Regions from separate parts of the Vibrio sp. 2033 genome, predicted to be linked through region 2. Evidence: predicted binding sites of a transcription regulator. Region 2 holds the regulator's gene; the other holds the start of a gene.
The links. Region 2 encodes PurR, which represses purine synthesis genes. Its sites were predicted from a motif close to TNANGNAAACGTTTNCNTNA; they were not measured.
Positions count from the first base shown of each region.

Region 1: the regulator PurR is predicted to act here: its motif matches at 1,839-1,858, upstream of folD (bifunctional methylenetetrahydrofolate dehydrogenase/methenyltetrahydrofolate cyclohydrolase FolD).

Region 1 is NZ_JAWOVC010000013.1:85,713-90,102, forward strand. It holds gene R7P74_RS16595 (NupC/NupG family nucleoside CNT transporter) at 1-840, shown strand, start outside; gene folD (bifunctional methylenetetrahydrofolate dehydrogenase/methenyltetrahydrofolate cyclohydrolase FolD) at 909-1,769, opposite strand; tRNA gene R7P74_RS16605 (tRNA-Arg) at 1,973-2,049, shown strand; gene R7P74_RS16610 (beta-ketoacyl-ACP synthase) at 2,235-3,458, opposite strand; gene fabG (3-oxoacyl-ACP reductase FabG) at 3,455-4,180, opposite strand; gene R7P74_RS16620 (hotdog family protein) at 4,177-4,390, opposite strand, start outside.
Region 2 is NZ_JAWOVC010000001.1:651,708-656,097, reverse strand. It holds gene R7P74_RS02940 (TVP38/TMEM64 family protein) at 1-435, opposite strand, end outside; gene R7P74_RS02935 (TfoX/Sxy family DNA transformation protein) at 550-1,140, opposite strand; cyclic di-GMP riboswitch class I at 1,257-1,346, opposite strand; gene purR (HTH-type transcriptional repressor PurR) at 1,634-2,638, opposite strand; gene torD (molecular chaperone TorD) at 3,106-3,753, opposite strand; gene torR (two-component system response regulator TorR) at 4,020-4,390, shown strand, end outside.

The DNA.
Region 1 (4,390 bases), on a different contig from region 2:
CAAAAGCTGCTGGGTATCGGTCGTGCTGAGTCTTTGTCTGCTACGGCGAATATCTTTGTTGGCACTATTGAAGCTCCATTGATGGTAAAGCCTTACCTAAAACACATGACTGACTCGCAGTTCTTTGCAGTTATGACAGGCGGTTTAGCGTCAGTTGCTGGCGGAACGTTGGTTGGTTACGCATCACTGGGTGTCGACCTCAACTATCTTATTGCTGCTGCATTTATGTCGGCACCTGCCGGCTTGTTGATGGCAAAAATTTTAATGCCAGAAGATACGGATAAAGCAGCAGATATCGACATTAGCCAAGTTGAAATTCCACGTGCAACCAACGTAGTAGAAGCATTAGCCGATGGTGCCATGGCGGGTGTACGCATTGCTGTATCGGTCGGTGGTACGTTACTGGCGTTTATTAGTGTCATTGCAATGCTAAACGGCATGTTAGGCTGGATAGGTGATCTTATTGGGACACCATTAAGTTTTGAGCTCATCCTAGGTTTTGTGTTTGCGCCAGTCGCTTGGTTGTTGGGTATCCCATGGCAAGAAGCAACCACAGCAGGCTCGCTGATTGGTAACAAGATTGTGGTGAATGAGTTCGTCGCTTTCATCCAGCTTGCAGAAGTGAAGTCTCAACTTAGTGAACACTCACAAGCAATCGTGACGTTTGCTTTGTGTGGCTTTGCAAACATCTCAAGCATGGCGATGCTGATTGGTGGGTTGGGCTCATTGGTACCAGAAAAGCGTGCATTTGTTTCTAAGCATGGTTTCCGTGCGATTATCGCTGGTGTCATGGCGAACTTAATGAGCGCTTCGATTGCGGGCGTGATTTTAAGTCTGTAATTGAAATAGATATCAACAATTAGCAAAAAGGCTCCTTGCGGAGCCTTTTTCGTATCTTAAGTTTTACGTTATTTGTCTGTGTGGAACTGTTCGCAAGCGAGCATCGTGTTCTCAATTAAACTTGCGACGGTCATTGGGCCAACGCCACCAGGAACAGGAGTAATAAAGCTCGCACTTTCACGTGCTTTGTCGTATTCCACGTCGCCAACTAGTTTGCCTGAATCAAGACGGTTAATACCGACATCGACCACCACTGCGCCTTTTTTAATCCACTCACCAGGGATGAAGTTAGGCTTACCAACCGCCACCACGACAACGTCAGCTTGACGCACATGACTCTCTAGGTCTTTGGTAAAACGGTGACATGTTGTTGTTGTGCAGCCCGCAAGCAGCAGCTCAAGTGTCATTGGACGACCAACAATGTTTGATGCACCAACCACAACCGCATGTTTACCACGTAGCTCAATGTTGTAACGGTCGAGTAGGGTAATTATGCCCTTTGGCGTGCAAGAGCGAAGCTTTGGAATACGCTGCGCAAGACGACCAACGTTGTAAGGATGGAAGCCATCCACGTCCTTCTCTGGGTGAATGCGCTCTAAAACATGTGTTGTGTCTATGCCCGCAGGAAGGGGTAATTGCACTAGAATGCCGTCAATTTCATCATCGTTGTTTAATTCATCAATCAGAGCTAGTAACTCTTCTTCTGAGCTAGACGCAGGAAGGTCAAAAGACTTAGAAACAAACCCAACTTCTTCACATGCGCGGCGTTTGCTACCGACATAAACCTGAGAAGCAGGATCTTCACCAACTAGAACCACTGCTAAACCAGGAGCACGTAGCCCAGCTTCAACACGTGCTTTAACACGTGCAGCCACTTCAGATCGAACAGTTTGGGAAATGAGAGTTCCGTCTATATTTTGAGCAGTCATGACTTTCCTTATAAATTAAGAAGGCAGATTATCTGCGGCGCATTGTCGCAGAATTTCTTATCAACATCCATAAGCAAACGTTTGCTTTGTGGTGTTTTTGAACATTAAGCGTTTTAATGGACTTTTTTTAGGCATTCAGATCAGAATGTTATGAAAACCCGTTGATTTACCCGTTTGAACTCGTATAATCCTGTCCCTGTAGCGCGCCCTTAGCTCAGCTGGATAGAGCACGTCCCTTCTAAGGATGTGGTCATTGGTTCGAATCCAATAGGGCGTGCCATTTATTCAAAAGCCCCGATAACTCTTTGAGTTGTCGGGGCTTTGTCGTTTTTAGGTTTTTGGCTGTAATTGCCACTCTATCTACAACTTTTGAATGGCATTCTAGCCATTGCAATTTCTAGCAATCTGGATAGCCACCAACAAAAAAGCGCTGGTTAACCAGCGCTTTTGCATTTATTAAGGGAATTACATCTTTTTAAAGATGATGGAGGTGTTGATGCCGCCAAAGGCGAAGTTGTTACTCATCAAATATTTCACGTCCAGCTCTCGACCTTGTCCAGCGATGTAGTCTAAATCGCCACATTGCTCGTCGAGGTTTTCTAGGTTGAGCGTTGGGTTAAACCAACCTGTGTGCATCATTTCTAAACCTAGCCACGCTTCAATCGCGCCACAGGCGCCTAGTGTGTGGCCAAAGTAGCTCTTGAGTGAACTGATTGGCACTTTGCCCAGAGCATTCGCTGTTGCGTTGCTTTCCGCAATATCGCCGCGGTCGGTGGCAGTGCCGTGAGCAGATACATAGTCGATCTTCTCAGAAGGAATGCCCGCGTTTTGCAAAGCCATTTCCATACAGATTTGCATGGTTTCCATCTGTGGTTGAGTGACGTGTGCGGCATCGCAGTTGCTGGCAAAACCGATGATTTCTGCATAGATTTTCGCGCCACGAGCGACGGCGTGTTCGTACTCTTCCAGAACCAGTGTTCCCGCACCTTCACCAATCACCAAACCATCGCGATCGGAGTCATAAGGTCTTGGTGTGCTTTTCGGGTCTTCATTCTTTAGACTGGTGGCAAAAAGGGTATCGAAGACAGCAGATTCCGTTGGGCACAATTCTTCAGCGCCACCAGCAACCATCACCGTTTGGTAGCCGTGTTTGATCGCTTCGTAGGCATAGCCGATTGCTTGGCTGCCAGAAGTACATGCACTGCTGGTTGGGATCACTCGGCCTTTCAAACCGAAAAATAGACCAACGTTCACTGCTGTGGTATGCGGCATCATCTGCACGTAAGTCGTTGCGGTGATCGCTTTGGTGGTTTTCTCATTCAACATGACACCAAATGCGCCGATTGCGTCAGTACTGCCTGTTGATGAGCCGTATGCGATACCCGTTTGACCATTGGTGAGTACGTCATGACCAATCAAACCTGCTTGGCTTAGTGCGTTTTCTGTTGCGACGGTCGCCAATTTGGAAACACGCCCCATGCCGCGTACTTGCTTGCGCTTGTAGTGCTTTGGCAGTTCAAAACCTAAAATTGGTGCCGCGAGCTTGGTGTTCAAACCATCATACTGTTCGTAAGAAGGCATGTATTGCGTCGCGTTCTGGCAGTCACGCAGTTTTGGTTCGACAGATTGCCAATCGTTACCAAACGCAGTCACGCCTGACATTCCGGTTACAACAACTCGACGGCTCATACTAGGCCTCCGTTTACCGAAATGACTTGGCGAGTTACATAGCCTGCGATGTCAGACATAAGGTAACTGACTAAACCAGCAACTTCTTCTGGCTCTCCCATGCGGCGCAAAGGAATTTGCGGCATCGCATGTTCTTTCACGTGTTCGTCTACCATGCCTGTGTCGATAAGTCCCGGTGCAACGCAGTTGACGGTGATTTTGCGTTTTGCCAGTTCAAGCGCGAGTGATTTTGTTGCACCAATTACGCCCGCTTTCGCTGCGCTGTAGTTAGTTTGACCACGATTCCCCATTAGGCCAGAGACTGATGCAAGCGTAACAATTCGGCCGCCTTTGCGCTTTTGCACCATTGGCATAACACAAGGGTGAAGAACGTTGTAGAAGCTGTCTAAGTTGGTATGAATCACACCATCCCATTCTTCTTCGGTCATCGCAGGGAAAGCGGTATCTTTTGTGATGCCAGCGTTGTTCACGACGCCATAGTAAGCGCCGTGTTCGGCGATATCGGCTTCGAGCTTCTCACGACAATCTGCACGGTCACTGATGTCGAATTGGATAAGACGACCGCTACCACCATGCTGTTCGATGGTGTTTAGGGTGTCTTGCGCGCCTTGTTGATCGCCCATGTAATGGACAATGACTTGGAAACCATCTTTGGCTAATTGAACGGCAATGGCTTTACCGATGCCTTTGCTGGCACCTGTAACGAGGACTTGTCGGGTCATTGTTGACTCCTGATTTTCATTTCTTGTAATTTTTCTTCTGATGGAACGTAAACGTTCAATTGGCAAGTCGCTACAACAGTTCCTTGTAGCTCAATACGGGCTGAAAAAACCGCCATACCGTTATCTTCCATAACTTTTTCAGCATACACATCGAGCACCTGTCCGCGAGAAAACGCATCGCATTCAGACGTGTATCGACGGCTACCAAGC
Region 2 (4,390 bases):
GAAAGGGAATACAGGGATTAGACGCAAGGAAAATAGATAAAAAGCTCCGTCTTTTTCGACACCTTGATTAATTGCGTTGAGTTTATTTCCGAATTTGTTTTGTACCCAGTCACGCAATAAGTATCGGCTGCTCAAGAAGGCCAGTGTTGCCCCCATAGTGCTAGCGAAAGAAACCAGTAGCAAGCTTGTCCAAAAACCAAATAAGGCTGCACCAAGTAAGGTGACTACTGCCGCTCCTGGGATAGAAAAAGCGGTAATTGCAATGTAGGTAAAAAAGTAAATCGCAGCCGAGAATACAAAATTCTGATCGATGTATGTAGTTAGTGCTTCTTGTTGGGCTTTTGCATTCTCTAAGGTTAAATACTGGCCAAAGTTAATACCTAAAAAGACGATAGCCGCTAGTAGGATGAGACCTAATATCAGTTTCTTATTCATAATTTTGATTCCAATTTGGGATATATGTAATAAGACAGTAGGAAAACCGAAAAAATTTCACAAAAAAACCGCAGATTAGACTGCGGTTTTACAAGATAGTTTTTAGGCCGACTTTTATTGGAGGCCGTTCATCAACTCATCTCGGCGAGCTTGAGGTACCACACTCCAATGAGTGCCGTTGATAGCACCTTCTAGTGCCCATAGCAACTCAATGTTGACGGTTGCAGAGTGCGTATCTCTTATCGCTTTATAGGCGTTAAGCGCACCTTCCTCTTCAAGCTTCTCTACGGATTCGATGCCGGCTTTTTTTAGCATGCGCTCGGTAGCCAGTCGTAAGTTAGGCAAATCTTTCAAACGGTTAGGCTTTGTACTTGCTTGCTGTTCTTTCTCAAGCTTTGCCTTTTTCAATGATTGATTCGCTACTTCGATTAAGCGTTCGCTTGATTCCCATAAATCGCTGGAAATAGCGTAGTACTTTGTAACGACTGGAAAGCCACGTTTTTTATAAACGTAAGGCTTTAGCCCTTGTTTCTCGAAGTCAGATGAAGTTTTTTGGTCTGCTCTGATATGAAGCTGATTGTTTACCACTAGTGCAAACATTGTTTCATCAGCGAATAGTCCGAAGCCACCAAACATTGAGCGCGACTTGATATTACCAAGTGCCTCAAATAGCTTCATAGAGTCTTTGAGTATCGGTTTATCCATGTTTTGTTATCTCGGTGTAATTAATATTACGCCACCAAAAGTCAGGTCCGAGAGAGTAGCAAACATGCGTAAAAACAATGTCATTACAGAGTAAAGTCATTGCTTACACACTTGCCATCGGTAACCCCGCTACCTTCCATATCGTAATATGGTTCAGGCCGGAGGCTTTGCGTCCCACTCTTTCGAATGGTTTGCCCTGTGCGTGACACAATGAGCATACTTCTTATATTGAATTAACATCACGGTTTAGCGTTAAAAGTGTGATTTCGGTTCAATAAAAATGATAGATTGAATGCTCTATTTTGCATATGGAAAGGTGCAAATTGGCCTTTGAAAAGGAGTTCTTAATATATATTACATTTATATAAAACAGGGAGTTAACGTTAGTCAATTGTTATTAGAGTGGTGTGAAGTATTAGAGAATGCTTAATTTTTCCAAAAAAATAAGCGCCCCTGTAGAGCGCTTATTTAACCGTGTTAAATACAGTGAAATTTAGTTCATTTTTTTCACAGTATTTCGAATTACAAGCTCAGGTTGCATTTCGAAAATTCGTTTTTCGTGTTCTTTATCTTTGATACGCTCAAGTAGAATTTCGAATGCATTTTTACCAACACGACGTTTAGGTTGGTGGATAGTCGTTAGCGGTGGAGAGAAGTATTCTGCAAGCTCGATGTTGTCGTAGCCGATCACTGAAATATCTTCAGGAATTTTGATCCCGTTTTGTTGCAAGCGGCTCATTAGGCCGAGAGCCATTGTGTCGTTAAAACAGAATACCGCCGTCGGGCGCTTGTCCATTGCGGTAATTTTATCTGCAACTAATACGGCCGTATCACATTCAAAGTTACCTTCAAGGATCCAGTCTTCATTTACAGCTAGGTTCGCTTCGCTCATTGCGCGACGGAAACCTGCAATGCGCTCTTGGCAAGCAAGCTTTTCAAAATGACCGCTTAGACAAGCGATATCCGTATGACCATTGTCAATCAGATGTTTGGTCGCAATGTAGCCACCTTCTTCTGAGTTATCCATGATTTTGTCTGCTTGCGAGCTCTCTGGGCCCCAATCCATGACCACTTTAGGAATGTCCGCATGACGGTCAAGCATCTCTTTTAGTTCTTCGGTTAAGTCAGAACACATCACTAGGATGCCATCAACGCGCTTTTCAGCCAGCATACGAATGTAATCGCGTTGTTTTTCGTAAATCCCGCCTGTGTTACATAAAATCAGAGTATAGCCTTGGCGGTAACAGTAGCTCTCAACGCCATCAATCACTTCTGAGAAAAATAGGTTAGTTGATTGAGTTACTAACATGCCAATCGTACGAGTTGAGTTGCATTTTAGGCTGCGTGCAACGGCACTTGGCGCGTAATTCAGCTCGTCAACGGCTTTCATTACTTTTTCTTGCGTTGCTTCTGCAACGAAACGCGTTTTATTGATAACGTGCGAAACTGTCGTAGTGGAAACGCCGGCTAAGCGAGCAACGTCTTTTATCGTGGCCATAAATGGTGTCCTGTATCGAGCTACTGAAATATGTCGTATTGGATGTACCTGATGCTCTAATGGTTTCACACCTAGCAATATAAAATTGGCGCTAAGTGTCTCGGCAGCGGTTGATCCAAGTGCGACAAAAGGGTGCGTAGCAGCATCGGTCGATGAATTTTATCTTTTTTCTATCTGATGAGAAATTGCCATCAACCTGTTAAGAAAACACAAAAACCGCTATATTTCAGCGGTTTACATATAAATCATATTTAATCGTTTGCGCTCACATTTTAGCCCTATGTGGACTGACTAGCAATGTTTTCAGCACGAGATTTGTGTATTTGAAGTCACATTTTGACTGCTAAATAACCAAGCGTCTTTGCGCTAAGTTAAGGCAAACGAATATTATACCCAAGTTACTTACAATTGGTCACTTTCGGCATACAGGAAGCCCGATAGGCAGGCTCCCTAAAAATAGGCGGCAATTATTCACCAAGAAGGTAGGCGCTGTCTAGTTTACAAAATGCAACTAATAGTTTCGCGACACTCGAGTAAAATCCAAATTCGTCGAATTGTTTACATTTGTCTGAAAACTGAGGTAACCAAGACATCAATTGTTGCTGGATAAAGTCGTTTTGTTTAACGAAGGCTTCTTCCATGTGTTTTTCTTGTTCAAGCTCGTTTGAGCGGATAATCATGTTCCCGAGAAAGTCGAGCTCAACGGCTAAGTGATCCGCAGGTTCCTTTAGGTTTTCGTCTACTTGAACGCCAAATTCAGCCATCAACTTTTCCATTTCCTCAGCTGGCTTGTCATTCAGTAAACCTGATTCACCAATGTACATGGATGCGTAAGGAAGAGCGCCGTATTTTTCTGTCTTCAAAAACAGTTCACAAAAGTCAGCTGCAAGCTCTAGTTGTGCATCTTCACGATCTTGTAACCGATTCAGCGCATCAACTAGGCTATCAACGGCTGGTTTCAGCGACTCATTTTCACCTAAGCCTGCGAGAAAACTGCGAATTTCAACACTGTGATAGGCTTCCAATTCTTTCTCTGTTAGTTCTTTTGCGAACAAGCTCGAAAACCACCAGTAAATTTCAGCGCGTTTTTCATTAAAAGCTTTCACTTCTTGCATTTTGGGCTCCTGAATGATGCTTCAAGTCATGCATCACAAAGTCAATTAGGGATATCCCCTAAGTGTAATCAATTAAAATGAATAGCAGTAACTATAATTGTTATGTTTTATGGTCAAAAATGACCGTTTATTAATAGCAGTGGGTAAGCTTGTTTTGAATCAATAAAAACGCTAAATCTTGCGTTTTAATGTATCTATGACTAGAAATGTTACTAGTTATGAATAGAATACGTCTTGGATAATAAGAAGACAGAAAAGTGGTGTAAATGAGCTATCACGTATTAGTCGTAGAAGATGATGTTGTAACTCGTAGTAAGCTTGCGGGATATTTCCAAAATGAGGGCTACCAAGTCAGCGAAGCAGAGAGTGGCGCGGAAATGCGTGAAGTTTTGCAAGCGGGCGATGTAGACCTGATCATGCTGGATATTAACCTGCCTGGTGAAGACGGCCTGATGCTTACTCGTGAGTTACGTAGCCAATCGGATATTGGTATCATATTAGTAACAGGACGCACGGATAGCATTGATAAAATCGTAGGCCTAGAAATGGGTGCTGACGATTATGTGACAAAACCTTTTGAACTGAGAGAGCTGTTAGTTCGCGTTAAAAACTTGCTGTGGCGTATTTCAGCAGCGCG